DNA from 2 places in the Syntrophomonas erecta subsp. sporosyntropha genome. Region 2 is predicted to be linked to the other one. Evidence: a T-box and tRNA genes for the amino acid it is inferred to sense, from the RefSeq annotation. Region 2 holds a T-box; the other holds one or more tRNA genes.
The links. A T-box is a leader RNA that pairs with one kind of tRNA and senses whether it is charged. The one in region 2 lies ahead of pheS (phenylalanine--tRNA ligase subunit alpha), so its partner is inferred to be a tRNA-Phe.
Positions count from the first base shown of each region.

Region 1: it encodes a tRNA-Phe, which carries the amino acid that the T-box ahead of pheS (phenylalanine--tRNA ligase subunit alpha) is inferred to sense. The anticodon was not compared.

Region 1 covers NZ_AP042459.1:2,102,996-2,116,892, forward strand. The annotation lists gene ACZ5Q0_RS10235 (betaine/proline/choline family ABC transporter ATP-binding protein) at 1-700, shown strand, start outside; gene ACZ5Q0_RS10240 (ABC transporter permease) at 690-1,412, shown strand; gene ACZ5Q0_RS10245 (glycine betaine ABC transporter substrate-binding protein) at 1,435-2,403, shown strand; gene ACZ5Q0_RS10250 (asparagine synthase-related protein) at 2,706-4,142, shown strand; gene splB (spore photoproduct lyase) at 4,146-5,255, opposite strand; gene ACZ5Q0_RS10260 (4Fe-4S dicluster domain-containing protein) at 5,394-6,401, shown strand; gene ACZ5Q0_RS10265 (cytochrome b/b6 domain-containing protein) at 6,382-7,032, shown strand; gene ACZ5Q0_RS10270 (NAD(P)/FAD-dependent oxidoreductase) at 7,625-8,509, shown strand; gene ACZ5Q0_RS10275 (hypothetical protein) at 8,657-8,845, opposite strand; tRNA gene ACZ5Q0_RS10280 (tRNA-Asp) at 9,019-9,094, shown strand; tRNA gene ACZ5Q0_RS10285 (tRNA-Phe) at 9,099-9,174, shown strand; tRNA gene ACZ5Q0_RS10290 (tRNA-Gly) at 9,188-9,262, shown strand; tRNA gene ACZ5Q0_RS10295 (tRNA-Cys) at 9,375-9,450, shown strand; tRNA gene ACZ5Q0_RS10300 (tRNA-Leu) at 9,599-9,687, shown strand; gene ACZ5Q0_RS10305 (phospholipase D-like domain-containing protein) at 10,311-11,054, shown strand; gene ACZ5Q0_RS10310 (C-terminal helicase domain-containing protein) at 11,066-12,505, shown strand; gene ACZ5Q0_RS10315 (DUF4391 domain-containing protein) at 12,499-13,125, shown strand; gene ACZ5Q0_RS10320 (site-specific DNA-methyltransferase) at 13,128-13,897, shown strand, end outside.
Region 2 covers NZ_AP042459.1:314,482-333,428, forward strand. The annotation lists gene ACZ5Q0_RS01465 (response regulator transcription factor) at 1-235, opposite strand, end outside; gene ACZ5Q0_RS01470 (uridine kinase family protein) at 680-2,362, opposite strand; gene pheT (phenylalanine--tRNA ligase subunit beta) at 2,565-4,622, opposite strand; gene pheS (phenylalanine--tRNA ligase subunit alpha) at 4,672-5,694, opposite strand; T-box leader at 5,736-5,978, opposite strand; gene ACZ5Q0_RS01485 (TrmH family RNA methyltransferase) at 6,145-6,924, opposite strand; gene rplT (50S ribosomal protein L20) at 6,983-7,336, opposite strand; gene rpmI (50S ribosomal protein L35) at 7,373-7,567, opposite strand; gene infC (translation initiation factor IF-3) at 7,567-8,097, opposite strand; ribosomal protein L20 leader region at 8,115-8,261, opposite strand; gene thrS (threonine--tRNA ligase) at 8,442-10,352, opposite strand; gene ACZ5Q0_RS01510 (DUF445 domain-containing protein) at 10,376-10,978, opposite strand; gene ytxC (sporulation protein YtxC) at 11,132-12,055, opposite strand; gene ACZ5Q0_RS01520 (PdaC/SigV domain-containing protein) at 12,430-14,553, opposite strand; tRNA gene ACZ5Q0_RS01525 (tRNA-Val) at 14,993-15,067, shown strand; gene pdaB (polysaccharide deacetylase family sporulation protein PdaB) at 15,470-16,201, shown strand; gene ACZ5Q0_RS01535 (DNA recombination protein RmuC) at 16,421-17,935, opposite strand; gene ACZ5Q0_RS01540 (YgaP family membrane protein) at 18,521-18,766, shown strand; gene ACZ5Q0_RS01545 (hypothetical protein) at 18,832-18,947, opposite strand, start outside.

The sequences.
Region 1 (13,897 bases), 950 kb from region 2:
TGGAGGGCAGAGACAAAGAGTGGGGGTAGCCCGTGCTTTAGCTGCTGATCCTGCTATTCTACTGATGGACGAACCTTTCGGCGCAGTTGACCCCATAACTCGGACCCATCTGCAAAACCAGTTTTTAAAACTACAGGAAAAATTAAAGAAAACCGTGGTTTTTGTAACTCATGACATAGATGAGGCCATTAAGATGGGAGATACTATTGCGGTTATGCGGGCTGGTCATTTAGTTCAGCACGACAGTCCGGATAAAATATTAAGTGAACCGAAAGATGATTTTGTCTCCGCTTTAATTGGTGGTAATCGTACTATAAAGCGTCTGAACCTGATTAAAATCCGGGAAGTAATAAAAAATCAGCCGGTTCACCCCCTAAAGGTAAATAGTTCAATGGATACTGCTAAAGATATTCTGATTAGAGCACAATTCCCGGCTGTGCCTGTAGTAGATGATGGTGGTAGATTAGTAGGTATAGTTACAAAAAATATCCTGGCCGGTTTAAAAAAGCGGGCTAGAGTTGCAGATGTTATGGAACCAGGTGGGTGTGTAATAGATGCAGAGGCTACATTGGGTGATGCCCTGGCGACTATGCTTAATTACGGGGAACGCTATGTGATAATTGTCGATGACAACTACTCCCCCTGTGGGCTGATAACTTTCTCCTGTTTACTGGAGTTGATGAAAGACGATGCGGCTTAAAAGAATAATCAGCGATTGGGGACCGGTGGTACTTTTCACAGTTATGGGTATTTTTACTACCATATATTTTGTTAATCACCCGGGAGGGGGAATGGCAGCTCGTATCATTACGTATGATCAGATTTTCTTACTGACCAAACAGCATATTGTCATGGTATTAGTCTCTTCTATAGCTGCTATAGTGACCGCAGTTCCTTTAGGAATCATGCTAACCAGACCAAAATTCCAGGGCATAGGTGCCGTTATTGAAAATGTGGTTAATGTTGGTCAAACAGTTCCCAGTATAGCAATTCTAGCCTTATTCTTCGCCATTTTAGGTCTGGGATTTAATACGGCCGTTTTTGCTCTATGGCTTTATTCTTTACTGCCGATTTTGCGGAATACTTATGCGGGAATTAAAGGTGTTCCACGGGGAGTTGTGGAAGCTGCCCGGGGGATGGGGATGCCTTCTGTCCGTAGACTGACCCGGATTGAGTTACCCCTGGCTGCACCTGTTATTTTAGCAGGGGTTAGAACTGCGGTAGTAGTCAATGTGGGTACTGCTGCCTTAGCTACTTATGTAGGAGCAGGAGGATATGGGGATTTAATTGTCACAGGAATCATGGTACAAAGGCTGCCGCTTCTTTTAACTGGTTGTATTCTAAGTGCGCTTTTAGCCATAATATGCGATCATATTCTGGCCATATTGGAAAAACGGACTGCCGAATACTAATAAATATAGGGAGGGATTTATTTTGCTAAATAATAAGTTCATAAAGATATTTACTATAACTGTTTTGCTTAGTATTATGTCAGTGTTTGTCATGGGCTGCGGCGGAGGTCAGACTATTGATCAAAAGGGGGATGCCCAGGCTATTGATAAGTGGGTGTTAGCTACCAACCACGAATTTTCTGTACGTCCGGATGGATATCCCGAGCTTAAAAAAGTATATGATTTCAAGTTTGACGATGTGCAAGTTATGGATCTGGGGGTAACCTATGGTGCATTACAAAATGATAAAGTGCCAGTTGCTCTGGGATTTGCTACTGATGGTCGCATTGCTGCTTTTGGTCTTGTAAATCTAAAAGACGATAAATCTTTCTTCCCGGTTTATAATCCTGCTCCTGTAATCAGACAGGAAGTGCTGGAAAGCCATCCCGAACTAAAAGAGATCTTAGCTCCGATAAGTAAAAAACTGGATACAGCCACTATGACTGATTTAAACAAGCAAGTTGATGTTGATGATAAGAAACCGGAAGCAGTAGCCCGGGAATGGCTTCTTAAAGAAGGGCTTATTGAGGAAAAGAACCCTCCGGCTGATAAAGGTACCATTAGGGTAGGATCGAAAGAGTTTACCGAACAGCTCCTATTAGGTGCAATTACTATTAAAGTGCTGGAAAATGAAGGTTTTAAGGTGGAAGACCATACCGGCCTGAATGGTAGTCTAGTAGTGAGAACGGCTCTGGAAGAAAATGAAATAGACCTTTATTGGGAGTATACCGGTACAGCCTGGCTAACCTATATGGGCAATGAGGAGGCTATTACCGATCCAGAGGAATGTTACCAAAAGGTTAAACAAGCCGATGCCAAAAAGGGCCTGGTATGGCTGGATTATGCACCATTTGATAACACTTATACCTTAATGATGCGTAAAACAGATGCCGAGGCATACAATATTGAGACCCTCAGTGATCTGGCGGAGGTCATAAAGGCTAACAAATAAATATCTTGTAAATTATCCCTAAACTACCATGATATGATTTTTAAAAAGATTTCGCTTATTTATACAACGTTAATGGGCATCTAACAAATTACGGCTCCAATAGAGAAAGCATAACTCTTTTAATGCTTCACACTGACAGGGTGTTTTTTTACTGCCTGCCCATGCTGTTTTACCTATTAATACTTGCCTTGCCAAAACAGTAGATAGGGATTTTTAAAGCGGAATCAAAAAAATTTTTAAGGGAATAAAGGGGCCGAGCTGTACAAGCCAGCCCCTTTTTTATATGAAGGGAGAATATATTTGTGAGTGCAATATCGGGGATTTATGGGCCTAGTACCTGCAAACTCCATGCCCAGATGGTTGAAAAACTTAAACATCGGGGAAGGGGGAGTTTTTACTGGCAAAACAGCAGGGGCCAGGTGAGCCTGGCCGGTAATACTTCTGCTCATAGCGGTCTATTTCTGGATCAGAATACGGCTTTGGCTCTGGATGGGCAGATTCTAAGTGATGAAACTGACGACTATCTTGATCCCATTGATATCGCGAAACAGTTTAACCTTAAAGAAGAAGCTTTTATACCCGACCTGCGCGGTTCTTTTGCCTTGCTGTTAGCTGGTGATGATAATGCATTTCTGGCGGCCCGGGATGACTATGGTATCAAACCTTTGTATTGGGGTCGTTATGGTGATTCACTCTGCTTTGCTTCGGAGGCTAAAGCCTTAAGTGGTCTGTGCCATGATATTGAACCATTTCCTCCAGGATACTGTTATAGCTCAGGAAAACTTTATCGCTTCCGGCAATCCCGCAGACATTCTTCACTAAATGTTAAAGATTTAGATTGCCAGGTAATTACAGGTGAAATCAGGGCGATCCTGGAAAATGCTGTAGTACCGGGATGCCATGCTGGGTCCCAGATAGGGGTTTTTCTTAGCGGTGGACTAGATAGCAGTATTTTAGCGGCTTTATCATGTAAACATAGTGCGGAAGTACACACTTTTACGGTAGGGATTGACCAGGGACAGGACCAGTTTTATGCCCGGGAAGTAGCCAGGTACCTCGGCACCAACCATCATGAATATATTGCGGACATTGAGGAAATATATGAAATTCTACCTACGGTAATCTATCATCTGGAATCTTTTGATGTATCCCTGGTACGCAGTGCGGTAGCCAATTATCTGGCTTCCCGGCAGGCAGCTGAGTCAGGAATTCAATTTATTCTAATGGGGGAAGGTGCTGATGAACTCTTTGGCGGCTATGATTATTTGAAACGTAAAGGGCAGAGTGAGCAGGCTGCCGAGCTTAATAAACTTCTGGCAGAAGCCCACAGCATGAGCCTGCAAAGGGTAGATCGGATGACGGCTGCCTATGGACTGGATGTGGGCTTACCTTTCATGGATTTCCGACTTATAGATCTGGCCGGTAAAATTCCTATTAAATATAAAATAAAAGGGGGAGATATTGAAAAGTGGATACTGCGTTCTGCTTTTCGTGATGATTTGCCCGAGGATATTGTCTGGCGTCCTAAAGTGGAGTTTAGTCATGGTTCAGGTTCTGCTGATGTTCTCAGTACAAGTATAGCCACCAAAATAGGTGATAACGAGTTTACCGAGCAAAGGATAGTCAGTGAGGAGTTAATACTGAATTCCAAAGAGGAATTATATTACTATCAAATTTTTCATCACTATTTTCCTGAACAAGAACTAGCCGAGGTTACTGGTCGCTGGCAGCCGGTTTAATCCCTAAATAATATAATCTACCGGAGCCCCCGGAAAAAGTTTGTCCAGCTCAGCAGAGAAAAAATTCTTCATTATCTGGAGTTTTTCATTAGTATAAACATATTTACCATAGCCAAACTGACCGTATTTAAACCTGCGGTCAGTTCCTTCGTCCATGGGGAGATTTGTCTCAGGAAATACCTGTATAATATTAGTGCGTGCCCGGCTGGTAAAACGATGGGAAATGATTTCAAAGTGAAAGTCTAAATCGCAGGAGTAATGGATTTCCTGGCGTAATTTAGTTAAAAGTTCTAAATAATCCTCCTCCCAGCCAGGATCTAATATTATGGGTGCGATAATTACTCCTCCGGGGTATCCATGCTGAATCACCTGAGATAAGGCGTCTAAACGTTGGGATAAGTTCGGAGTTCGGTGTTCATAACGGCTAATTACCGAGGGAGTATTAATACTAAAGCGGATACGGGTATGACCCTGGTGATCTAAATTAAGCAGGCTATCAATATAAGGGAACTTAGTCACAAAACGAAGTTTCCCATATTCCTGGGCGGCAAAAAAATCAATGGCCCGGGCCAGTGAACCACTGTAAGGCTCTACTGCTATTGGATCAGAAGTTGCCGCAGCTTCGAATAGGGTTATATCCGGTTTACGGTTATCGATGTATTTTTGTGCCTGTAATAAAATTTCATCTACATTTACATATATACGGGTATAAGGTTTTTTACCCAGCTGGGTATTAAGATAGCAGTATTCACAAATACCTTGGCAGCCGGTAACCAAAGGCAACTGGTAATGGGCAGATGGTTTACAGGTTGCAAAGTCCAGGGTTTTGCGTACCCCTACCACTAGAGTGCTTTTACCCTGAAAAAAAGCTTCCCGGGGGTTTTTACCTGGGATACCAGTCACCCGGTTGTGTGACTGTAAAAAACTCACTTCAATTCCTTGGCCTTTAAATTGTTTATGCATTTGCCTACCGATAGGATATTCTAAAGCCTCTCTTTCAAAAAAAACCCGCTTAATCCTATTAATACTGGTAATCACCATTATTATCACTCTCTTTCCGACACTGGCTAACTGTCTTATTATGGTTGGCTGGTAGTTATAATCTCTGGTCAACAATATTATTATCTTGCCCGGTCCATAAATAAATAGATAAAAAATTTGCAGTGACTTATTGACAAAATAGGAATAGGTGCCTATTATATAAATATACCCCTAGGGGGTATGGGCAATGAAATTGGGGAGGTAAGGCAAATGGCGATCACCAGAAGAGCATTTATTCAAAGAGCAGCGGCTTCCGGTGTAGCAGCAGCTACAGTATTGAGTGGCACCAGTAAAGCTATGGCAGGAATGGCAACGACTGTAGAATATGCTACTGTAATAGATTTGACCAGATGTGATGGGTGCCCGGATCGGGATACACCTCGTTGTGTATCAGCTTGCCGGACCAAAAACCAGGCACGGTTTCCGGAACCGGAAAAGCCTATTTTGGACTACTGGCCGCAAAAGAAACATGAAGATTGGTCAGATAAGAAAGGGGTTACTAACCGGCTTACACCCTATAACTGGACTTATGTTCAGCACCTGGAGGTAGAACATAAGGGGCAAAAAATAAAAATACACGTTCCCCGGCGGTGCATGCACTGTGATAATGCTCCCTGCTCAGGTCTATGTCCTTTTGGTGTCAATAATCAAACTCCGGAGGGAGCCGTGGTTATTGATACGGAGGCCTGTTTTGGCGGGGCCAAGTGCCGGGATGTATGTCCCTGGGAGATTCCCCAGCGCCAGGCGGGGGTAGGTTTGTACCGGGAAGTTGCCCCTAAATATGCTGGGGGCGGGGTTATGTATAAGTGTGATATGTGTATTGATCTAATCAGGGAAGGGAAGCCGCCGGCTTGTACTAAAGCATGTCCTAACCAGGCTATCCATTTTGGTCCCAAAGAAGAAATGCGCAGTTATGCTGGTGAGTGGGCTAAAAAGAACCAGGGTTATATTTACGGAGATAAAGAAAATGGAGGAACCTCTACTTTCTATCTCTCCAAAGTGCCTTTTGAAGCAATAGATGAAGCCATTCGGGAACAAGAAGTAGATGGTAAACCTGGTCGGCCAGCTATGCCGGTAGGAGTAGAAAATCCGTTGGATGAACCAGGTAATCTGGCAAAAGCCTTTGTTATTGCCCCGGTAGCGGGCTTGATGGCAGCAGGTTTAAGTGTTTACCGGACTATGAAGGGGGAGGAAGCTGATGAAAATACTAAGGCATAACCGGGTCATACGGTTTATCCATTGGGTAACAGCTTTGTCCATATTTACGTTGATCTTTACGGGATTTGGGCAGATGCCCGTCTACAGGCGTTATAATGTTGATAAGATAGCTGGTTTAGAATGGTCCAGTGACTTTTTAATTACGGTAAACATTCACTATATAGCAGCCATTATTTTGGTTTTTGTAAGTTTTTATTTTTTGGCCTATCTGATTGGCTCCCGGAGTACTGATATCCTGCCAAGGAGGGGAGATTTTAAGGAATCTATTCAGATTTTTGCGTCTATGGTAGGCTTAGCCGAGGAACCGGAAAATGATAAATACCTAGCTGAACAAAGACTAGCTTTTGCAGTTACAGCCGGATCAGTTGCGATTCTTATTATTACCGGTTTGATTAAAGTTTATAAAAATTTACCCGGGGTGAATTTATCAGCCCAGGCAGCCTTTTGGACCGCCCAAATACACAATATATTTACCGTTATCCTTTTAATATCTATTATTATACACCTGCTGGCCTTTCTCATTAAAGATAATCGCCCCCTGGTGGCCAGCATGTTTACCGGGAAAATTGATAAGGAATATGTAGCTCGAAGACACAGTAAATGGCTGGCCCGTTTAGAGAAGATTAATTAGTAAAAATAAATGGTAGCAGGGGGAAGATCGATAATATTAAAGTAGGTATTTAAACACTAAACTTGGTCAGCTGTTTCCCCTGTCTGGTATTAATTCAAGTCAGCTGTCAAAAACTATTCCCGGGCTTATATTTTATAATATGGATTCATGATGGGCTGACATGGTTGCTAAGGGGTGAATTAGGCGGTCTATGGTGAGCTACCCGTTTTCCCCGGTAGATAAAAAAGAATCTTTATGAACCTAACTAAGGGCCTATGATGGAATATGATATTTTTATTAAAACATGTTTTGAAAGCCGGTAAACCTTTGCTAATATAATGTGGTAATAGATCTTAAACCAAATTATCATCCACTCTATAATATGAAGGGTGGCATCCCTGGATAAATTTTCTGAGTAAATTCAAAGTTATAAAATCGGTAGGATATTAAGGTTTTTGAACCGAGGTCCGGTAAACTGAAAAATGGGGATACTAATAGAGAATAGCGGGGATAAGTAGGGAGGCAAGTTGAATTTTCTCCCCAAAGCACTGGATTAATTTCGCTGAATTTTGGGCGAAGGAATATATCTATTACAATTAAGGAGATGTTATCCATGAAATATGATCTATATGACCTGGCTATCCTGGGTTGCGGGCCAGCAGGACTTTCGGCAGCTATTAACGCTAATATCAGGAACAAAAAGGTAGTAGTAATCGGTGCTGAAATATGCAGTCCTCCTTTACATAAAGCACAAAAGATTGATAATTACCTGGGATTCCCCGGAATTGCCGGGGAGGAACTTTTGGACCGGTTCATGCACCATGCTAAAAGCATGGACCTGGAAATAACCTCCACCAAGGCGGAGATGATTAACCAGGATGATGAAGGTATTTATAATATTCTGTGTGATAATGAAATCATCCGTACTCGTACCATCATTATAGCTACTGGGATACCTTATAAACCTACCCTGCCCCAGGAGGAAGAATTCTTAGGGAAAGGCTTAGGTTACTGTGCTACCTGTGATGGGCCTATTTACCGGGATAGGGATGTGTTGATTATTGCCTATAGTGATGAGGGTGAACATGAAGCTAACTTCATGGCCGAGATCTGTAAGCAGGTATATTACCTGCCTCTCTATGAAAAGGAATTCGCTCTTGATCCCCGCATTACAGTTATTGATGGAAAACCTTCTCATGTGGTGGGAGAAGATTTTGTTGATGGACTAGAACTTAAGGATGGCCGGGTTATTGAAGTTGAGGGAATATTTATCCTGGGAGGAGAAACGGCTCCTGATCGATTGATACCTGGCTTAGAACTGGATAAAAACCATATCAAGGTGAACCGTGCTCAGGAAACGAATCTACCGGGCGTCTATGCTGCGGGAGACTGTACTGGAGCCCCATATCAGGTAGCCAAGTCGGTTGGAGAAGGGCAGGTAGCAGGATTAAACGCTGCCCGCTATGCCTCACAGATGAGAGATGCCAGGCAGCGTTAATACAGCACTGGTATGGTGCCAAGGCAGTGTTAACACTGCGCTCCAGGAGTAGGGATAACTTTTTTAAGGGGCATCTAAAGGGTACGGTAAGGGGAAATTTCATTAAACCCTTGTTTTAGCCTTAATTAAAATACACAGGTATTTTAATTAAGGCTGTTCATCTTTTTCGGTTGATTTTGGCTGCCGTTTAGGGGGACCGATGACTCCAAATTCATAGAAAAAATCATCAGTGGCTCCAAATAGTGCATTAGCAAAGCTGCCTTTTGTTTTTCCTTTGGCCATGGCTGTTATCGGGTCTTCTTCAATGGGACGGCCTATCCGATTATTTAAAGGCATAAACTGCACCTCCTTGTGAGTAGTATTTCTTGTCTAGGGGATAATTATTTGTTGAAATCTGTTCAAAATTAGTGTATTATAAATAAGCGCTCCGGTACTGTTAGTACTCGCAGTAAAAACCTTTAAGAAAGGTTGACTAATAAAGAACCGGATGCTATAATAAACATCGTTGCGGAGCCGTGGTGTAGCGGTTAACATGCCGGCCTGTCACGCCGGAGATCGTGGGTTCAAATCCCATCGGCTTCGCCATTAAGCCTCGGTAGCTCAGTCGGTAGAGCAGAGGACTGAAAATCCTCGTGTCGGTGGTTCGATTCCGCCCCGAGGCACCATTAACTAACTTAAGCGGAAGTGGCTCAGTGGTAGAGCATCGCCTTGCCAAGGCGAGGGTCGCGAGTTCGAATCTCGTCTTCCGCTCCATGTAAATACAGCGTTACTAGGGTAACGCTTTTATTTTGCTCTTAAGATCACTTTTGAATAGTTGCAATAAAAGGGCAAAGTTGATATAATTGAACCTGCGCTGAGCGCAATTGGGCGGGTGGCGAAGTGGCTAACGCTGTGGTCTGCAAAATCACCATTCACCGGTTCGAATCCGGTCCCGCCCTCCATACTAAGTAAACTAAGCCCTTTTAATAAGGGCTTTTATGATCTTTTAAGGATTTTATCACTGGTGTCAATTAAATTGTCTTAATTGCAAATCCTATCTTGCAAAATGCCTTTTACCGTGATAAACTATATTCTGCGCAAAGCAATTATGCCCGGGTGGCGGAATAGGCAGACGCACGGGACTTAAAATCCCGCGAAGGTTAAACTTCGTGCCGGTTCGACCCCGGCCTCGGGCACCATCTAAGAATTAAAAATTCTCAGGTTTTCACTATGAATAACCTGGGAATTTTTTTGTTTCTGCGGACATTTACGATTAACATCGTAAGCGCTTTTCACACTTAAAACACAGTCGCGAATCCCATGCGGTAGTAATATTATTTGGTTAGTGTAATAATTTTTGGTATCTACTTTCAGTAACGATAAAATACGCCCTACTGTTTATGGCACGATATTAAGAGACTATAAACAGTCCAGATCTGCCAGGTATTCTTGCCACGGATCAGGCAGCTACATAACTGCGTACGGTTCTAAAATCATGCCCGGTATCTTTGGCGATACTATGAGGAGCTTCCTAGTTCTATGTCAAAATATGCTAAAATTGTCTTAGGATTAGATGACGCTCATGACTATTAATTTCAAGAATATTATAGACCATGACATAAAGACAAAAGACATATATAGACAGGAGTATGAGCTGCCATTAGTTTACCAAACTTAGTAAAGATAAAAATTTGGCAGTCAATATGTTTAGTCAAATCTTCAAGGTCTTGAAATGACATTTCGGATATCGTGAAAATTGTAGACATAATTGCAATTATACGGTGTTATGGAATTATTCTGCCTGGGATTATGGGGGGAGCATGTGGAATTATTTAATAACGTAACAAAAATCGTAAAAGATGATTTAGAACGGGTACTTACGCCGGGAAGCCGTATTTCTATTGCGGCCGCCTGTTTTTCTATTTATGCCTACAGGGAGTTGAAGCGTCAGTTAAATAATATTGATTCTTTACGTTTTATTTTTACCTCGCCCACATTTGTCACTGAAAAGTTTCCTAAGGAAAAACGTGAATTTTATATTCCGCGATTACATAGGGAAAGAAGCCTTTATGGTACTAAATTTGAGGTAAAGTTAAGGAATGAACTGACGCAAAAAGCAATTGCCCGGGAATGTGCAGATTGGATTCGTAAGAAGGTTATCTTTAAATCAAACGCCACCCAGGATAGCATGGGGGGATTCCTTAATATTCAAACAACTGATCAACAGTTAACCTATATGCCTTTAAACGGATTCACAACCGTTGATATTGGTTGCGAATGCGGCAATAATATCCATGATATGGTAAATAAATTTGAGGCTCCATTTAGTAGTGAATATTTTCGCCTGTTCGATAGCATATGGAATGATGAGGATCGACTTCAGGATGTTACGGATGAAGTCGTCGAATATATATCTGCTGTTTATCAGGAAAATCCTGCTGAACTTATTTATTTTATGACACTCAACAATATTTTTAGCGAGTTTCTTGAGGATATTTCCGAAGATGTCCTACCTAATGAAGCAACCGGTTTCCAAACGAGTTTAATCTGGAACAAACTATATTGACTGTAAGGCGTATGTTTAACCAGATCTATGAAACCCTGGAACTCATTGAAGACTTTCGGTCTGATACCAATGTTGCCGTGCAAGATGTAAACGATTTTGGTGACCTTGATCTAGATGATCAGAACATGGATATTTTTAATGTAGGTAAAAAATTCACGATTGATTTATGTGATATGGACTACCTTTCATGGCAGCGTGATTTGTCCGCTGATCTGGAAGTTCTTGAATTACTAATTCTGATGATCGAAGATATTACGCCAGAATACGATTATAAGCTAAATAAGCTTTTAAATGTTATAGAAAATAAAATTACCAATCCTATTAACCCTGAAAATAAAAAAGCTCTTATATTTACAGCCTTCTCTGATACAGCAGAGTATTTATATAAAAATGTGAGTGCGTTTGTAAAAGCTAAATTTGGCTTAAACAGCGCTTTAATAACCGGGTCAATTGACGGACGAACGACAATTCCGAAATTCCCAATTGATATGAATACAATTTTGACCTGTTTTTCTCCTCTTTCCAAAGAGAAATCCCTAGTAATGCCCAATAATCATCACAAAATTGATGTCCTGATTGCTACCGACTGTATTTCCGAAGGTCAGAATCTTCAGGACTGCGATTATTGCATTAACTATGGTATTCACTGGAATCCGGTGCGAATTATCCAGCGCTTTGGTCGTATCGACCGCATCGGGAGTAAAAATTCAGTGATACAACTGGTGAACTTCTGGCCTGATTTAGAACTGGATGACTATATAAATCTAAAAAGCCGTGTAGAAGCGAGAATGCGGATTTCTATTATGACATCTACAGGTGATGATGACTATATAAATCATGATGAAAACGGTGATCTGTCCTATCGCCGTCAGCAATTGGAAAAGCTGCAGAATGAAGTGATTGACCTAGAAGAAATGACTACTGGTATCTCTATTATGGATTTGGGCTTAAGTGAATTCCGTATGGACTTGCTGGCATACATAAAGGAACATCCGAACTTGGATCAGACTCCATTTGGTATCCATGCAGTAGTGCGCGGTGAAAAGCCCGGGGTGATTTTTGTATTGAAAAATGTAAACCAAGCAGTCGACACTAAAAATCAAAACCGTCTCCATCCATTTTATATGGTATATATTGGTGATGATGGTGAGGTCGTTTGCAATCATCTGGAGCCTAAGGCCATACTAGATATTATGCGCCGCCTTTCGCGTGGTAAAAATACACCTGATATGGATGCTTGTCATATCTTTAATCATGCTACTAATGATGGCAAAAAAATGGATCGTGTATCTGGTTTACTCCAAAGTGCCATTTCATCAATAATAACTGTAAAAGAAGGAAGTGATCTGGACAGCTTTTTCGGTGATGGGCAAACGACTTTCCTGACCGGTAACATTTCAGGTCTTGATGATTTTGAACTGATCTGCTTTATGGTGGTGATAAGATGCTGATTTTCCCAAACAAGGCTGTTGTTGGGCGCATCATGCCGAAAGAAGCATTTTATAAACGATTGACACTGAGTCGTGAAGTACGAGAAAAATTCGTATCCGATATCAAACGTATTGTCATGGAGTACAAGCTGGCACCAGACACTTTAAATATTGAAAAAGATGGGGAGATATCCGAAATTCTTGTGCTCTCCATTGAACTGAAAAAACCGGAAATGGACTATCGAATTATAGAGAATATAGCCCGGCAAAATGCACATAAACTGTTATTTTTAATAAAATTTAGAGACCAGGGGCAATTGGCCTTGTATTACAACAAGCTTTACACGACAAAATGGGGGCCCCTTGCAGACCTTGAGCTAAATGTTAGAGGTCTTAAGCTTGACGATATCTGGGAAGGATTTATTGAACAGATTGGCCTCCAAGAAGATTTAGGGTCTACTTGTGATAGTCTATCCATTTCTGAAAAGCTAAAAAAACAGGATACAATTCTGAGGCTGCAAAAGAAAATAGCAAAATTAGAGCGGCTTTCTCGTATCGAAAAACAACCTAAAAAGAGATTTGAATTATATACCCAGCTTCAGAATTTAAAGAAAACATTAGCTGAAGAAAAAGGAGAATAAATATGGATAAATTAAAAATGCACTCGGTAAATAAAGTAGATGAGAATATAAAAAAAATTGGCGCACTGTTCCCCAATGCACTGACTGAAGTCATTAGGGGTTATAAGAAAGATGGTACTGCCATCGTCGAATCCGCAATTGACTTTGATGTACTGCGCCAGGAGCTTTCCAATGTGGTGGTAGAAGGCCCGGAGGAACGCTATCAATTTACCTGGCCAGATAAGAAAAAATCGATACTACTGGCTAATGCCCCTATTGCTAAAACTCTACGCCCCTGCCGGGAGGAAAGCGTGGACTTTGACAACACTGAAAACCTCTATATAGAGGGAGACAATTTGGATGTGCTTAAATTATTACAGGAAACTTACCTCGGTAAAGTAAAAATGATTTACATAGATCCACCCTATAACACCGGAAATGATTTTGTTTATGAGGATGACTTTGCACAGGATACTAATGAATATCTGGCTAACAGCGGACAGTATGATGAAGAAGGCAATAGGCTGGTACAGAATACCGAGAGTAATGGCCGGTTTCATACTGACTGGTTAAATATGATATATCCGAGAATCAAATTGGCTAAGGATTTATTAACCGATGATGGAGTCATCTTTCTAAGTATTGATGATAATGAATCAGAAAACCTAATTAAAGTATGTAATGAAATATTTGGAAAAAGTAACTATGCTGATTGTATAACCTGGAATAAAAGAGTACCTAAAAACGACAACAAAGGTATTGGGAACATACATGAATATATACTTGTTTATGT
Region 2 (18,947 bases):
TAATAATCGGGATTTGATTGTTTTCCGATCGGAGTTCCCGGCAAATCTCCAAACCATCCTTACCAGGTAACATGAGATCTAATATAATTAAATCGGGATTTTCTTCTTTTATTTTTTTCCAGGCCTCATTGCCATCATAGGCCCAAACTGTGCTATACCCTTCTTTATTCAGGTTGTAAGTAATGAGTCTTACCAGAGATTCTTCATCATCCACAACCATAATTTTCCCTTTCATAAAACACTCTCCTCAATACCTGTTCCATTTAATTTGAGTTTAGCATGACCTTGAACCCTTTTCCAATGCCTGCTAAAAAGGGGGCCATTTCGTTTTATTGCCTTGGGTTCTCCCAATTACCTGTTTTTTGGTAGGACAGAAGGATCTTTTTTGTTTCCCATCGGAACAATCGGGTAGGAGGCCATCCATTATTTGAACGACCGGCCTCCCGCACCGTAGGTACCGTTCGGTATACGGCGGCCAAAGTTTACCTCCGGCTTCCTTCAGCCTGTACCCGTAGGGTGATTCCACCTCGCGGTGGATACCCTTGCCCTTGGCTATGTACTTGGCACTATCAACCCGGGCTAGGAACTTCCAACCGTTAGACTGCGCCTATGCCGGGCGTACCAAAAAAGAACCAGGAATTATATTCCTGGTTCTTAAAGTTTATATTGTTTTTTAGTTTTAGTTTTTAAACCAACTTCCACCTACAAATTCACGTAAAATCGAATTTGGGGGAACCTGTTCTACTGGAGCAGTACGGAAATAGCTTAGGAAAGAGAGTAATCTCTGAGCCTCCATATATTCGGGATTTTCCGGTCCGATTTCTTCCAGCAAGGGCTGAACAAATCCCTTTAAAATCGATAACTCGTAAACTAGTGAGGAATTAAACATAACATCGGCTTGCTCCTGGAAGGGAAAAATATTTTTTTCTTCCCCGGCCCGAACTGATGGCCAACGTTTGATAGTAGATAAAGCACCATAACCCCTGGTCCGGGCATCGCGTACCATCCGGCGAATTAACCTGCAATCAGTAGTAGGTATCCGGTTAGTACTATCAATATTAAGCTGAGTTAAAGCACTAATATATATCTTGAACTTTTGTTCCGGCGGAATTAACCAGGTTAGCCGGTCATTAAGTCCGTGAATCCCCTCAATAATGATAGGTTCCCCGGCCGGCACCCGTACAAGCATTCCCTGGGGTTCAGTAGTACCCTTCTTAAAATTATATATAGGTATTTCTACTTTCTCACCATTTATCAAGCGCTGTAAATGCTCGTTAAAAAGATCTAGCTTTAGAGCTTCCAAAGCCTCGAAGTCGTATTCTCCCTTATCATCCAGGGGAGTCTTATCCCGGTCTATAAAATAGTTATCCAGGGATATTGATACCGGTTTACGCCCATTCACCCTGAGTTGGATAAGCAAACGTTGCGCAAAAGTAGTCTTACCCGATGAAGAAGGCCCGGAAATTAACACCAGCCTTACCTGGGGATTTTTACAAATCTGATCGGCAATAAAGGCTATTTTTTTCTCATGCAGGGCCTCATTGACCCGAATAATATCATTAACCTCCCCTAGGATAATGCTCTGGTTAAGTGAAGCCACATGTGGTACAGCCAGCATATCAGACCATTCTTTGGCTTCATGGAAAACATTGGCCAGCTTAGGTTGAGCAATATAGGGCCTTAAAGTCTCTGGGGCTTCCTTTTCCGGGGTTTGCATAATAAATCCCGGCGGGTAAGGTAGAAGACGAAATATGGGTGTCATGCTGGTACGTGGCAACATATACCCATAAAAATATTCGTGGAAACCATCTAGTTCATAAATATCTTCTTGTTTTTGTTCTGTACACCTGAACTTTAACAGGTTAACTTTATCTATCCTATCTTGCTGTTTAAAGATACGGCAGGCTTCCTCCCGGTCAACCGTCTTTTTCCGGATAGGCAGATCCTTTTCAACTAATTCCTGCATACGTTGTTCCAATAATTTTATTTCCTGCTCACTGGGAATCCAATCTGCAAACTCACAGTATAAACCATTAGACAAAGAATGTCTGATTACTAAAGCTTGATCCGGGAAAACATCCTGGGCAGCCTTAATCAGTAAAAATGAAGCACTACGCCGGTATATCTGTAGCCCTGGTTCACTATCCATACCTACTATCTGCAAATCACAAGATTGATCCAGCTCATGGTATAAGTCTATTAATTCGTTTTTTATTATTACGGCCATTACTGGCTGGGATATTTTTTCCTGAATCACAGCGGCCAAAGCTCCGGCAGTAGTTCCAGCAGGAACATTATAAGTTCCTACCCCGTCTACCCTAATCTCTATCTGGTTTTGCTCATTAATATCTGCTATAGCCACAAGCGCAAACCTCCCCCACAAATTATGTTTCTATTATATAACACTTTGCGCAACTGATTAAGGTTTTTCGGGCATTTGATCTTTTTTATAAGATTTAAAAAGATTTAATAAAAAAGGCATACGCGTAAAATATGGGGTAGCCCCCCTTTTTTACGGTATGCCCTGTTTGGTAACCTTTTCTGTTAGGTATGGGTCCTTAATCTCAACGCAAACTGGCCTGGACCTTATCCTGCAGGTTTTCCAGGATACTGTCCATAAGTGGGTTAATATCCTGGTCTTTTAATGTGCGCTCATCCGACCGGAAAACCAGGCGAAATGCCATGCTCTTTTTCCCCGCCGGCACCTGTTCACCAGTATATAAGTCAAAAACGGTTACTTCCCGTAGCAAAGGACTATCAATAGAACGAATTACCTTATCTACCTGGGCGGCAACTATTTGCACGGGAAGAATTAGTGCTATATCCCTTTCAATGGAGGGATAACGGGTAATATTCTCCCGCATCTTTTTTTGTCCTGCCATCTGGTAAAGGGTCTCAATATCCACCTCAAATGCACAGACAGAAGTTTTAATTTCAAACTGGTCTAAAACTCGGGGATGAATTTCCCCTATTACCCCCACCTCCTGGTCCTGGCATCTGACCATAGCAGTTCTTCCGGGATGATATCCGGATACTTGAACAGGTAAGTACTCACATTCCGGTACTCCTAGCTGTCTTAAAATATTCTCCAGTATCCCTTTTAAGAAAAAGAAATCCATTTTCGTCTGTCGTTTGAGCCAGTTATGCTCACTGCTTCCCGCCACAACAACACCTAGTTTTAATTTTTCCTCCGGCAGCATAGCAGCAGTCGGGTAGAACACCGAACCAAGTTCAAAAAAAGCCAGGCTGTCATTCTTTTTAGCTAAATTACGGCTAATATTTAGTAATAATCCCGGTAATAGCAAGGTACGCATTACGCTGTAATCTTCGGAAAGGGGATTAGCGATTTTTACAACTTTCCGCAAAAGACTATCTGCCGGCAGCATTAACCAGTCAAAATATTGTGGGTTAATAAAACTATAGTTGACTACCTCATACATAGTTTTTGCAGCCGTATCCTTTACCTGCTGGCGGAACTTCTGGAAACTATTAAACCCACCCTGGGTCGTATGACCGGAAGGCAGATCATCTGGAATAGAATTGTACCCATATAGGCGCGCTACTTCTTCAATAAGGTCGACTTCTATTTCAATATCGGGACGATAGCTGGGTACAGTCACCAATAGTTGTTTTTTCTTCTCTTTTACCCCGAAACCTAATCTGAGCATATACTCCTTTATTTGCGCTGTGGTAATACTGGTACCTAGTATGGTATTAACCTTGTCCGGTCGGAGCACTATCTCACGAAGTTCCCCGGGCTGTGGATAAACATCAAAAACGCCCTTGACCACCTGGCCACCACCTAGTTCCTGGATTAAGCCGGCGGCCCGATCAATAGCGAAAATTACTCCATTAGGGTCGACTCCCTTTTCAAATCGTATGGAGGAATCACTGCGTAGCCCCAGCTTGCGTGAAGTTTTTCTAATGCTAACCGGCTCAAAATTAGCTGATTCCAGCATTACATTAACTGTTCCATCGTTAATTTCGCTGTTTTCTCCACCCATTACTCCAGCTAGTGCTACTGGACACTCTCCGTCGGTGATCACCAGCATCTGTTCATCTAATTGCCGCTTAACTCCATCCAGAGTGGTAAAGGTCTCATTTTTCATGGCGGTACGCACATGAATTTCTCTCGGTTCATTCCCCAGCAAATCGTAGTCAAAAGCATGCAAGGGCTGATTAGTCTCTAGCATGACATAGTTAGTAATATCGACTATATTGTTAATCGGCCTGATACCAGCATGTAGTAGTGCTTCCTGCATCCATACCGGTGACGGTTTAATCTGTACATTTTTTACCAATCGGGCTGCGTAACGACGACATAAGTCAGGAGCAGCAATCTTTACATTAATATAGTCTTTGATATTTTCCTGGTTTTCTTTTAGTTTTATGGCCGGCAGCCTTAAAGGCTTTCCATTTAAAGCAGAAACCTCCCGAGCCAGGTTTAAAAGACCCATACAATCTCCCCGGTTGGGAGTAAGATCTAACTCTAAAACTACATCCTCATCGATCTTCGCCACCCCTTCGATTGCTATTCCCGCCATGGTCAAACGGTGGGCTAACTCCTCTGGCGTCCAATCTATATCTACGTATTCCTTTAACCAGTTAAAAGAAACACTCATCTTTTTACCTCCTAAAAATCCTTTGGGGAATCATCCTGCCGAAAGGATGTTAAAACTGTTTTAAGAAACGTTTGTCATTACCAAAAAAGAGGCGCAAATCGTTTATACCGTATTTAAGCATAGTAATACGCTCAATACCTATCCCGAAGGCGAATCCGGTAACTTCCTCAGGGTTATATCCACCATGTTCTAAGACACGCGGATGAACCATTCCTCCTCCTAAAACCTCTAACCAACCAGTATTAGAACAAACCCGGCATCCGCTGCCTTTACACATTACACAGGAAACATCCATTTCCGCACTAGGTTCAGTAAACGGAAAGAAACTGGGCCGATAACGAACCCGCACATCTTCCCCAAAAATCCTCTGGGCAAAAAGCATCAAGGTTCCCTTCAGATTAGCAAAGGTTACATTGCGATCTATTAAAAGTCCTTCGATCTGATTAAACATAGGCGAATGAGTAGCATCATCATCTTTGCGGTATACTCTACCAGGCACTATAATTTTTACGGGAACCTGGGGAGCTAATTTCTCCATAGTTCTTACCTGCACCGGCGAAGTATGCGTACGCAGTAAAACTTCTTCACTTATGTAGAATGAATCCTGCATATCCCGAGCCGGGTGGTTCTTTGGTATATTCAAGGCTTCAAAATTATAATAATCAGTCTCTACCTCAGGCCCTTCGGCAACCGCAAAGCCCATACCGGTAAATATATCAATCATTTCTTCCAATACCAGGCTAAGAGGATGTTTACCCCCACTTAAGATTGGTTGCCCGGGCAGGGTAACGTCAATAGCCTCTTTAGCCAACCTAAGATCCAATTCCCGCTGCTTTATCTCTTCAGCACGGGAGGTAATTAGGTTTTCTAAATCTCCTTTTAACTGGTTGGCTACTTTGCCCACCTCAGCCCGCTGTTCAGCAGACAATTCTTTTAACCCCCTGAGCAGCAGGGTGATTTCTCCTTTACGCCCTAATAACTTAACTTTAAAGTCATTTAATTCATCCACATCACTTATTTGATGCAGCGCTTTTCTGGCATTCTGTTCAATTTCTTTTAGCTTATCCAGCATTTAACTCACTCCCTAAGCAGAAAATAAAAAGACTTTCCTCCCCAAGGGACGAAAGTCAAATTCGCGGTACCACCCTCATTAACCAGACCCCAAAACCTAAATACAGCCTAGCTCACTTAAGGGCCGGTAACGGCGGCTTCCGGATAGATCTACTTTCAATAAATGATTTCAATCCCCTGCTCCCGGGTGAATTCGCTAACCCTTTCCCTAGCAGTACTCCCAGTCTATGATACTGCCTCCCTTAAGTTCCCAGATTAGATACTTGTCCCGTTCATCGCATTTAATGTCTATTGCGTAATGATTCTCTTATACAACAAATAGTATATGATGCAACCGGAATTCTCAAAAAGCTGCCAAAGGCTATCAGCTTGTTCTAGCATAGACTGGTCCACCCTTCCATTGGTATGTAGGGCCGAACTAAAAAAATTATAGCATAGCATGCCCAACCGTTCAAGGAACAGCCCTTTTCTGCTGCCAGGCCTCTGCGAGAATTATAGCACATGCAACCCCTGCATTCAAAGAATCTACGGTTTTCTCTATTGGAATTTTAACCATATTATGTAACCTGCTAATAGTAGAGGGACTTAACCCTCTGGCCTCACTACCAATAGCAATAATCGTCTTACCAGTAAGATCTGCTTCATACACACTGGTGGCCGTACCTGCAGCGGCAGCACCAATGAACCGAAACCCATCGACGATCAACTGGTCAACTTGCCCTTCATCCACATGATAAAGGGGCATATTAAATATCCCCCCCATACTAGCCCGTACCACTTTCGGGCTAAATGGATCCACACAACCTGGGCTTAGTAAAATTCCCTCTACCCCTAAAGCCCAGGCCGTCCTTATAATGGTTCCTAAATTGCCTGGGTCAGAAAGATGATCTAAATAAAGCAGGTGCCCTTTAGTGTAAAATTGCTCCCAGTTATAGGAGGGCATTTTAACTACTGCCCCCATACCCGGTGGAGTATCAGTATCACTTATATAATTAATCAGACCCGCTTTTAAGACGCAACACTCTATACCAGCTGGTAAATCGCCTGCAAAGTCGGGAAAAACATTTTCATCTATAAAAATTCTTACAACGGCATCCTGGTCGCGTAAGGCTTCTTGCAGAAGCTTATCCCCTTCGATAAAAAACATCTTTTCCTGCTGGCGATGTTTTTTAAGTTTTAAACTGGACGCATGCTTAACCAGCTGGTTATCCCGGGAGGTTATATACTTCACATCATCTCACTCCATAAGCAAAAAGTATGGCTTAAGCCATACTTTATTAACAGTTCTATTAACAATTTTTCTTGGCTATTTCCGCTAACTCGGTAAAACCACCGGGATCAGTTATCGCCAGTTCAGCTAAAACCTTACGGTCTATATCAACTCCAGCTACTTTCAAACCGTGAATCATTTTACTATAAGTAGTGCCATTATCCCGAGCTGCAGCATTAATACGGGCTATCCATAGCTTGCGGAATTCTCTTTTCTTTAACTTTCTATGAATATAGGCATACTGACCGGATTTCATAACCTGTTCGTTGGCAACCCGATATAGTTTAGATTTGCTTCCCCGGTAACCCTTGGCCATTTTTAATATTTTTTTATGTCTTTTATGGGAAGTGACACCACGTTTAATTCTAGGCATCGTCTTTGACCTCCTGTATCACAATATTGATTTTTTCTAATAAGGAATCAGCTTAGAAATCCTTTTTACTTCTGCATCGCTTACCAAGCCCAACTTGCGCAAATTGCGTTTTCTTTTGGGACTTTTACTGCCAAGCAGATGGCCGGCATAAGCTTTAGAACGTTTAATCTTACCGCTGCCAGTCTTCTTAAATCTTTTTGCGGCTCCTCTATGGGTTTTGGTCTTAGGCATTAGCCTTCCTCCTTTGCATTGTCAATCTTTGGTACAAGAATACTTACCATGTTTCTCCCCTCGATCTTGGGGGGCTTTTCCATTACAGAAATATCAGACAATTCCTCTACCAGCTTCAAGGACAGTTTTTGACCCAATTCAGGATGAGTAATTTGTCTGCCTCTAAACATGATAGTCACTTTAACTTTATCTCCAGCATCCAAAAACTTCCGGGCATTTCTAGCCTTAACCTGAAAATCATGTTCATCGATATTAGGACGCATTTTCACCTCTTTAACCGAGATGATTTTTTGTTTCTTCCGGGCCTCTTTTTCCCGCTTACTTTGCTCAAACTTAAATTTCCCATAATCCATTAACCGACACACCGGTGGCTTAGCCGATGGAGCTACTTCCACCAAATCCAATCCCCGTTGTGCTGCGATATCCAGAGCTTCACGTATAGGTACTATTCCCAGTTGCTCCCCATCGTCACTTACTAGCCTTATTTCCCTGACCCGGATATCTTCATTGACTCTCCAATCCTTGCTGATAAGCAGTTCACCTCCTGAATAAATAAAAAAAGCGAGTTTTTAAAAAACCCGCTTCTCAAATACCGTTAATTTGCTTTAGCAATAATGCCAAAGCAAACCTTGCTCAACGAATACCTTACGAACTTGAAGTTGTAAGGTGAGAAGCGAAGCTCCTACTTAGTACCGTTACGAGTATAGCACATATCTAATAGCTGCGCAATGGGGTATTCCTAATTAGGGAGATAATTAACGGTACTATTTGTATCCCCTTACTATCCCCATACAGAATAACATTGGGGGCAAAAGTATCTCCCTTTTGTCCCACAAGGCTCCTGGTTGTTTTCTCCTAAATTTATCCTGGTCAATTAATCCATAGCCTTGGTACTTATTTCTTCCTTTAGCATACTAATAAACTCATCTAAAGGCATCGCTCCCATATCTCCCTGCTTGCGGCGACGCACAGCCACAGTTCCCTGGTCAATCTCTTTATCCCCTACAATAAGAAGATAGGGGATTTTTTGTAGCTGTCCTTCCCGGATCTTATACCCTATTTTCTCACTACGAGCATCCATTTCTACTCTGATACCGGCCTTATCCAGTTCATCAACCACTTGCTGTGCATAGCTTGCCTGCCTTTCTGTGATAGGCAGTACCCGCACCTGCACCGGTGCTAACCAGGCAGGAAATGCACCAGCATAATGTTCGGTCAGTATACCAATAAAACGCTCTATACTACCGTAAATAACCCGGTGAATCATCACTGGCCGGTGCTTTTCTCCGTCCTCTCCAATATAGGTAAGATCAAACTTTTCAGGCATTTGAAAATCGAGCTGAATAGTTCCACACTGCCAGGTGCGATCCAGAGAATCCTGCAGGTGAAAATCTATTTTAGGGCCATAAAATGCACCATCACCCTCATTAACCTGGTATTCCAAACCTTTCTCATTAAGAGCCTGGATAAGAGCGTTGGTGGCAACTTCCCAAATCTCATCTGATCCCATAGCCTTTTCAGGTTTGGTGGAAAGCTCCACATGGTAAGAGAAACCAAATACATTGTAGAATTTATCTACCAGATCTATAACCCCTTTTATTTCATCGATAATCTGGTCCGGTAACATGAAAATATGGGCATCATCCTGAGTAAAAGCTCTTACCCGCATCAATCCATGTAATACACCAGAAAGTTCATGACGGTGAACCAGTCCCAGTTCGCCAATACGTAGGGGAAGTTCTTTGTAGCTGTGCAGGTTTTGCTTGTAAACCAAAATCCCTCCCGGGCAATTCATGGGTTTTACTGCAAAATCCTGTTCATCTATACGAGTAAAATACATATTCTCCTGATAATGATCCCAGTGACCTGATCTTTCCCATAACTGGCGGTTAAGTATAATGGGAGTACGAATCTCATTATACTTAGCCTTATGATGTTCTGCGCGCCAGAAGTTTTCCAGTTCATTACGTAAAATCATCCCTTTGGGAAGGAAAAAGGGAAACCCTGGACCTTCATCAAGTACCACAAATAAGCCCAGCTCTTTCCCCAGACGCCGGTGGTCACGTTTCTTTGCTTCTTCTAATTTATGCAAATATTCATCCAGCATAGACTTTTTGGGAAAAGAGGTAGCATATATACGCTGCAGCATAGGATTCTTTTCGTTTCCTCTCCAATATGCTCCCGCCAGGCTCATTAACTTGGCTGCTTTAACTTTGCCGGTAGAAGGCAAATGCGGTCCAGCACACAAGTCAATAAACTCACCCTGTTGATAAGTGCTTATGGTGGCATCCTCAGGCAGATCTTCTATTAATTCCACTTTAAAATCTTCGCCCTGTTCCGCAAAAAACTCCTGGGCTTCTGCCCGGCTCAACTCTTTTCTAATAAAAGGATAATCAGCCGCAATAATATGGTTCATTTCTTCTTCTATACGCACAAAATCATCAGGAGTAAAAGTATGGGGACTATCAAAATCATAATAAAAGCCCCTGTCAATAGAAGGCCCGATGGCCAGTTTAGTATCCGGCCACAACCTCTTTACTGCCTGAGCCATTACATGGGCGGTCGAATGCCGATAAACCTGGGCTGCCCGTGGATCATCAAAATCCAGGAACTCGACTTGGCCGTTCTCATGTATTGGTTTATTTAAATCGGTTAGGTCACCGTTAAAAATAGCTACCAAAACATTTTTAGCTAATTTGCGGCTAATTCCCTCCGCAACTTGCAACAGGGTAATCCCTTCCGGGTATTCCCGCTTACTTCCATCCTTTAATTCAATGGTAACCATATAAAAAAGACCTCCTATAATTTTCAGTGTATAGGAAACAATATCAGGATCCCCACCTGTATAATACCGATGATAAACCCCAATATACCACCCAATAACTCAATAAATCTCAATTCCGTTGAGGATACTCCCCGAATCATCTCCTCAAGCTGGTCTAAATCAAAGGCTCTAATCTTATCCTCGACTATTTTTTTCACCTGTATATCCTGTTTAAGATGTTCCCGCCCCGATTCTATAGTTTGGTTGATAATACCAGGAGCCTCCTGCCGGAGTGATTTTTCCATAGTATTCCTAATTAATTGTACCACTTTACCTGGCACTATGCGGGGTATCACGGCTTCGATTTTTTCACCTAATACAGTATTAAGGTTGTTCATTATCTTAGCCTGAATGGGCGGCGTATTTATATGATCTATAATTTCGTCCAGGGAAAGTAGCTGCTCTTCAACCAATTCTCCTATGCTAATAGCAATCTGTTCCTGGCGCTTAGGTAATAAACCGTGTAAGGTGAAAAAAAATAAGTTTACAGGCTTTTGGGGCCAAAATAAAAGTTTAATGGCCAGTATATTAGTAATATAGCCTATTAGAGCACTTATTACCGGTATAGCTATGAGCTGATAAAGCATATGACCACCTGTTTCATGATTACTTACTGAGCATATCAAATTTTGTTGGCGCTAGCAATAACTCGCCATTTTATTGGCCTTTAGCGAAAATACACCAGCAAAAAAGCCAGGAATTTATCCCTGGCTTAAAAATTTACAGTACCCCACCCTTATTTAATGATGCCGGGTATCTTTAGCATAAGGCCGACAGCGTTCACAACCATTACATATAGTAATTTTCTCCTTAAACACTTTTTTAATAGTTTCAACTGCCGTTGAAGTCATAATTTCCAGCACATTATGGAGAATTATTCTTCGTGGTGCAATAGTAATAAGGATGCTGATTAATATATCATCAAAATTAATTTCGTTTAAAAGCAGATCATCTAAATAATAACTCATGTATTTTTCTTCTATCTCAATGCCATTACCATCCCATAGATAGAAATCACCCTCATTACCCATCATAATATTAACTTCATAAATCTTAGGTATCTGGGTATCGACAAAATATCGTAACAGGGTTATAAAATCATTATACTCCTTTTCATTTATTAATTCTTCTACAGCCATTTCAACAGCAAACCTGACTTCAGTAAGATAATCAGGTAGTCGGAAATTTATAAATCCTTCTACGGTTATCCGTGAATTATGGTTTATGTGTTCAAAAGCCTTATGACAAATACGATTTTTCCGGCCGTAATTCATCAATAAATTTAAACTTTCATTATCATTAGAACGCCGTAAAAACTGACTGGCCTTATTAAAGATAATACTTTTTTCCCCAGCAGTTATATTTCTACAGCTACGTTGAATCTCTTTTTGAATTAATCTGGCTTCCCAATGATTTAAAATATGTTCGGCTAATAGTTCTGCTAACTGATGTTTAAAAATATGATTAATATCTTCGTCACGAAAAACTAAACCTGGTTTACTCCCTGCCAAAGCTAGAAAAAGCATATCTATACCCAGGTCTGGCCTTTTATCTTCATGAATTGAGATATGGTAACCCTGCTGCCGAATCCATTGAAAGCGCTCTTGCACCTCCATAATGGGTAAGCTATCGCTAATCGTAGTAATTTCAAATTCATAATTCATAGGTACAGCCTCCCAAACTCAATTAGGATAGTATATTATATGATGGCCGGTTTACCAATATTCAATGCCGATAATGCCAGGAAAACCTGGTATAAATCGAGATTAATAATAATTTTACCCCAAGCAGTAAAAAACTACCTATTTTTCGATACCGGGACAGGGGGACAGGTTTACTGTCCCACCCCACTGTCCCCATATTATCCATATTTAAACCAATGAACAGAGATGGAAAGGAGTAACTATCTCTACTATGCTAGTAACGTGTCCCGTACAGTAATATTTTTTGCAGATATGCCCAATAAAAAAGAATATTTTATGAGTAGATTATCATTTATCTGGTAGGCCAGAATATTTTGTGTAAAGTAGTTAACACCCTAAAGCAAAAATTCAGCGGGACCAATGTGGGACAGGTAACCTGTCCCCTTGTCCCCCTGTCCCACCAGCGGATTATTTTCTAAAATTTTTTCCACTTCTTCATATCCGGTCGGAAATGCGAAGTTGTAACGGGCAGGAAGGGCAAATACATATTTAGCATTACGGCCTAGCTCCTTTGCTGGAATAGGTGCTGCACCAACACTCAATTCTCTTTGCTGATGCAGATTCCATTGTTTATGGGTAAATACCATAATAGGAATATCCTGGCGCGGGTTTTGAGCCGTCCATTGCGGATGCCTTATAGAAATCAGCGGGCCGCTTTCTGCAGTAAGAGCACTTTGGGGATCAGTACCTTCCCACTTACCCGTTATAATCGAATAACCTTGCCAGCTCTCCGGTAAGGAAAAAGTAAAGCCATATTCACCATTTCTGTACATTGTTATATCGCTATTCTCATACGCAGTAATAAGCCAGCGATTTCCGATTTTTTCTACTTCCAGAGTAATTGGTCCCTTACCTGCTATACCGCCGTTTACCATCTCCACACTGGTCATTTTGATAATTTCGCCCTGAATCTGGTACCTGGAATTTGACAGTTTCTCAATACTTACAATTTCTATACGCTCCGGCCAGGGACTTGAAGCCCCCCTTCCCGGGACATTCTGAAGATCCCTCTGCCATTTTGCTAGAAGTGCAGGGGATACTAAATCGCCGTAATTTTCCTGTATACTATTTTTTACTATATCCGCAGGGGCTAGCAGGGAGACTTTTTTTAGTTTACTACCGAAGTCGGCAACCAGTTGTGCTACTACAGTCTCGTCACTGCTATCCTGGTTCTGAAAATTGGACGGCAGGGGAACTGAAAATGTTCTTATCCCCGCCGCGTAGGGAGCAATCTCATATTGTAAAAAGTACACGATAAGTTTCCCATTCTCCAGGCAAAAGTACTGATCCTCATTTATACCCTGGAATCCTTCTTCACCCTTAAAATACAGTTCTGGGTTAAGGTTAATCACGGACTGCACCCTGTCATTAATCATTTTCGTATAATTAAAATCGGGAGCAAATAGATCTTTTAATGCCAGTTCCTCCCCTGTATTTAAATTAAAATTATAGGCAACCCGTTCAGTCATACCATGAGCACCGCCGGTATAGGTGTAATAATCCACATAGAAACTTAATATATCTTCAGTAACATAGTATTGATTAAATCGGCTCACAATTTCATAGGTGTGGTAAGGCTCAGTTAAAATAAAGTCAGAATTAAGTTGAGCTTCTTTAGTTATAGCTTCCTGACGCTGCCGGGCATCCTTTTCCAGTAATTGGTTTAACCTAGTTTGTACCTGCTCATTCTGCAGACCGCTTACGACGGGAATATCAAGATCTATGTTTATAAGTTGGGATTCACTTTTCACTTCTTTGCTCTCCAGTTTAACGGCAGGATTAGGGTCAACCTCCCCAGGATTCATCTCCAGCAGGCTTACACACTGGTTTAAAACCCGGGCTAGTTCGGCCCACTTAATAGAGTCATAGGGACGGAAAAAATTACTATCCCCCTTCATAATACCGGTATTACTTACAAATACCGCAGCATTAACCTCTTCCCGGGTAAGATTTGCGGTATCTTTATATAAAGGCATTAACATGATCATCGGTACATTGATACCTTTAGCCTGAAAGGCATTGTAAATACTTGTGGCTACCTCAATCCTGCTGACCTCTTCTTCCCCCTTAAACATATCCTTCCGAGCAAATATGTGATTAATTGCTCCCCGAGCTACTGCCTCGCTGTACCATGCTCCTTCTTGCAAATCGTAAAAATAGTCGCTAGCCTCTGGCTCCCTAATAAACTGCATATTTCCATAGTCTAAATCAAAAGTCCGCTCTAAAACGGCTGCCAGTTGGAAACGGGTTACTTTTTCTTCCGGAGAAAATATTTTAAAGCCAAATTCATTTATTCCGGTACCCTGCATTAAACCCCGGTTATAGGCAGCTTCGATTTCACTTTCCGCCCAATGTCCCTGGGTATCAACAAAAGTACCGGACAATTCTTTAGCATTGGCCGTTCCACTCGGATACAACAGGAACAATGCCAGCATTAGATAACAAACCCTCTTTTTCATGATTTCACCCTGCCTTTCATAACTATACCTGTCTCCTATTTATACTTAATTATTACGATAAAGGAAAGCGGAACTTGCAATTAGAATAATAGGCGAACGGGACAGGGGGACAGGTTTACTGTCCCACCCCACTGTCCCCATATTATCCATATTTAAACCAATGAACAAAGATGGAAAGAAGTAACTATCTCTACTATGCTAGTAGCGTGTACCGTACAATAATATTTTTTGCGGATATGCCCAATAAAAAAGAATATTTTATGATAGATTATCATTTATCTGGTAGGCCATAATATTTTGTGTAAAGTAGTTAACACCCTAAGGCAAAAATTCAGCGGGACCAGCGTGGGACAGATAACCTGTCCCCCTGTCCCGAAACGGATATTTGTTTTTAGGAGTTGATTTTAGCCGGCAATGGCGGTATAATCATTTTGTAAATGGGCCGTTAACTCAGTGGGAGAGTGCTTCCTTGACGCGGAAGAAGTCATAAGTTCGAATCTTATACGGCCCACCATATAAAGCAAGCAACAGCGGGGGTTACAGGCCCCCGCTAATTAATTTCACGAGTCGAAACACGTGTAAATCTATATCTATAAAGTGCAAAAATAAAAACAAAATTCTTTACATAAAAAAAGCCGGCGGCTAAACCCGGCTTTTTTTACGTCCTTTTTCCGGTTCAGGTCCCCCCAAGTAGCTCCCCCGGCTAACACTTAAGCGCCCAGCAAACCTTGATAATATATCAGCCAACCTCCTTGCCCCTTTTTGTTTTGGCTAAAGATAGGCAGGCGGATAGATGAGAAATACGGCCCCTTATGACCTTGGTAATCAACTACCCCTGGCTACGGCAAACAGTCATAAAGGCGCCCCTAAGACCATAAATTATATAAATGTATGCAAACTGGGAGGGATATTTTTTATGCCAAAACTTTTTGGATTTTGCCAATTTCAAGCCAGGGTTAAATATACGATTATAGGGGTAATAACCATGGTAATGCTGGCTAGCAGTGTAATGTATGTGCAAGCATACATTAAATCAAAACCAGTTTATCAAGTAAAAACTGATCAAAAAATTGCTGCACTTACATTTGACATAAGCTGGGGTAATACTACCCCTATGCCGGTTATTGAAATACTTAAAGAAAATAATCTAAAATGTACGTTTTTTTTATCCGGTCCCTGGGTTAAGCAATACCCAGATATTGTGAAAAGGCTTAAAGCTGATGGTCATGAAATTGCGAGCCACGGGCACCGGCATATAAATCTTAGTACCTTAAGCAAAAATGAAATTAAAGAGGAAGTTAAAAAAGCTCACCAAAGTATTAAAGATACCTCAGGTGTCAATGCCAACCTTATCCGTACCCCTAATGGCGACTATAATAATCAGGTAATAGAAGCCATCCACGAATGCAACTATGAAGCCATACAATGGAGCGTTGATTCTCTCGATTGGATGAATCCGGGAGTTAATACCATCATCGAACGGGTAAGTAAAAAAGTCCATCCCGGGGCCATAATTCTTATGCACGCCAGTGATTCCTGCAAACAAACTACCGACGCATTACCCCAGGTTATAAAAGAACTTAAAAAACAAGGCTATAAACTGGTTACCGTCTCTGAATTACTCGAAGCTGGTGAGAAAGAAAACTAAAAATAATAGAAGCCATTTAAGGTTTCCTTAAATGGCTTCTATTATTCCTGTTCTTCTGGTTGGTAATCATCAACATGCTCGAGACCAATATCCTTAAGGATCTCGTCAATTAGCTTTTTATCCATTCCTAAAAATCCTCCCCCTTTTTTGTAGTCTTTATTAATTTATTCACCTTAGTTTATTTTATAACTAAACTTTCAAATAAGCTATAGCCATATTTTAGCAAGAATCGTCCTGATCATCACTCCCGGCAGCTAACCATTTTTCAGAGCTTAAATTACGTGGAATTTTATCGATTATTGGCAAAATTTCAATATCCTTGCCATTACTAGCCCCTAATTCTTTAAACTTTCGGGCCGATACCAGGACCCGGTGTTCAAAAGATCCCACTGCACGATTATAAGCCTCAATAGTCCGATCCAGGGCTCTGCGCATATCAGTAAAATAGTCGGCCATTACCCGGAGCCTGTCATAAAGGTTCTTCCCTAACTCACTTATTAATTCTGTATTCCGGTTTATTTTATCCTGTTTCCAGCCATAAGCTACCGTACGCAATAAAGCAATTAAAGTAGTAGGAGTAGCTATTATTACCTGCTGTTCTGCTCCGTATTCTATTAACGAAGGGTCCTTTTCCAACGCCGCACTAAAAAACGCTTCCCCGGGTAAAAATAACACCACAAATTCAGGGGCTGGTTTAAACTGACTCCAATAATTTTTACTACCTAACTGGTTAACATGGGTACGCACCTGGCGGGCATGATCCTGGAGTTTAGCCTGACGTACCGTTTCACTTTCAGCCTCCAAAGCATCTAAATAAGCCTGGAGCGGGGTTTTAGAATCTACCACCACCTGCTTTTGATTGGGAAACCTGATCACCATATCAGGTCGTAAACGCCCTTCCTCAGTGGTACGAGATTCTTGCTGGTAGAAGTCACAATATTCTAACATACCTGCCATTTCTACCACCCGTTTTAGTTGAATCTCCCCCCACCTTCCCCGTACACTAGGAGTGCGTAAGGCGCGCACCAGGTTTCCCGTTTCGTTTTGTAACTGCATTTGAGTAGTGGCCATCTGTTTTACCTGCTCAGTTAGGCTAGAATATGCTGAAGTCCGAGCCTTTTCCAGTTCTCTTATCTGTAAGTCCACCTTTTGTAGTGATTCCTTTAATGGTTGCATAACCTGGTAAATAGCCTGTTGACGCATCTTTAAATCCCCACGGGCATTTTCCTGATATTTTTCCAGGGTAGCAGTGGCTAAATCCAGAAAAGCCTGATTATTAGCCTGTAAAGCACGGGCTGACATAGCCTTAAATGCATCAGATAACTCGGTTTGCGCTTCCCTGATAAGGGCCAGTTTTTCCTCCCGGCCTTTAATCTCCTCTTCCAGACGGGTAGTAAGCTGCGCATTTTCTTCCCTTAAAATAGTAATTTGTTGTAAAAGCCTGGTAAGCTCCTGGTCTTTTGTTTCTAGCTGGCTTTCCAAATTAGACATAAACAATAGTTTTTGCTCAGCAGCACTTACTTTGAGATTGGCAGTCTCCAATTGGTTACGTAGGTTTCCTATCTCCTGCCCGGATGTTTCTAATTGTTCTTTTAATTCCGAAATATTTTGATCTTTGTAGGCTACCCTTTCACTGAGAATCACCTTCTGAGAGCGATTGCTTACCGCCCATATACCCGTAATAATCATTACCACTCCAGCAACAAGTATGTAAATCCACACGCTGTTGATCATATCCTACCTCCACAGATAAATCCCGTATTACATCCAGACCGGTTTTCTTACTACAAAGAAAGCCCCTTAAAAAACCACCTGTAGTCGCAATAATATCCTGCAGCAAGCAGAGCAGGGGTATTTATAAAACTTATGCATTAAAATGCATTCACAAATAACATCATCTAACCCTATTACAAGGAAATTATGTTGATTAATTTTAGTACTTAATTTAGCCTAACAACTTAATCTAACTCCTCCCTCTTTTGACCATATATAATAAATTGCTATGCCCTAATATATCCAGCTTATAGAAAGATATTGTTGGCCGGGCATATTCCTTATTGTGGTTAATAGAAGGCCTTTAAGAACCTATTTCGATTAATAATAAATTCGCCTTATATATTTAATAAAGCATTTTAAACCCCTCTATCTTGTCAATGTTTGTGAAAGATAATACAATCACATTAAAGGAGGACTCTGGTACCAATGCATAAGGTTGTTTTCCAGTCCAGATTAGTGTATGATCGGCAGCTATTGGTGATTTATTAATACATAGTCTACAGGATTGACTCCCATACTATTAAAGAAAATCTGAAATGAGGGATGATATTGCTAAGCCGTGATGGAGTTATTGCCAGGTATATTTTAGCCTTTTGTTTCTTTTTTCTATCTGGATCAGAGCTCATAACCGGAAATCTGGCCACCTTAAGTGGAATTTTAGGAACAGTTGAGTTGGCTACAGCTTTACTGAGGTATTCACCTGTGTATGAAATTTTCGCCTTAAATAAACAAAAAACTAAGTTACATCGATCTGTTAGCAACTATAACCCCGCGCTCCGTCAGAGGTAGCCTTTATAAAAAGGTAGGCAGACCTGAACCACCCGTCAGGTCTGTCTGCTTTTTTATCCTGCTATCTATTTAAGTTTAACCCATTTAGTGGCAGTCTTTTCATAAACCGTAAACTGATTTTCGGGTAGGGTAATTCCCTCCCAGCTATCTTCACTTTTCCACTTCAAGCCTTTATTATCCT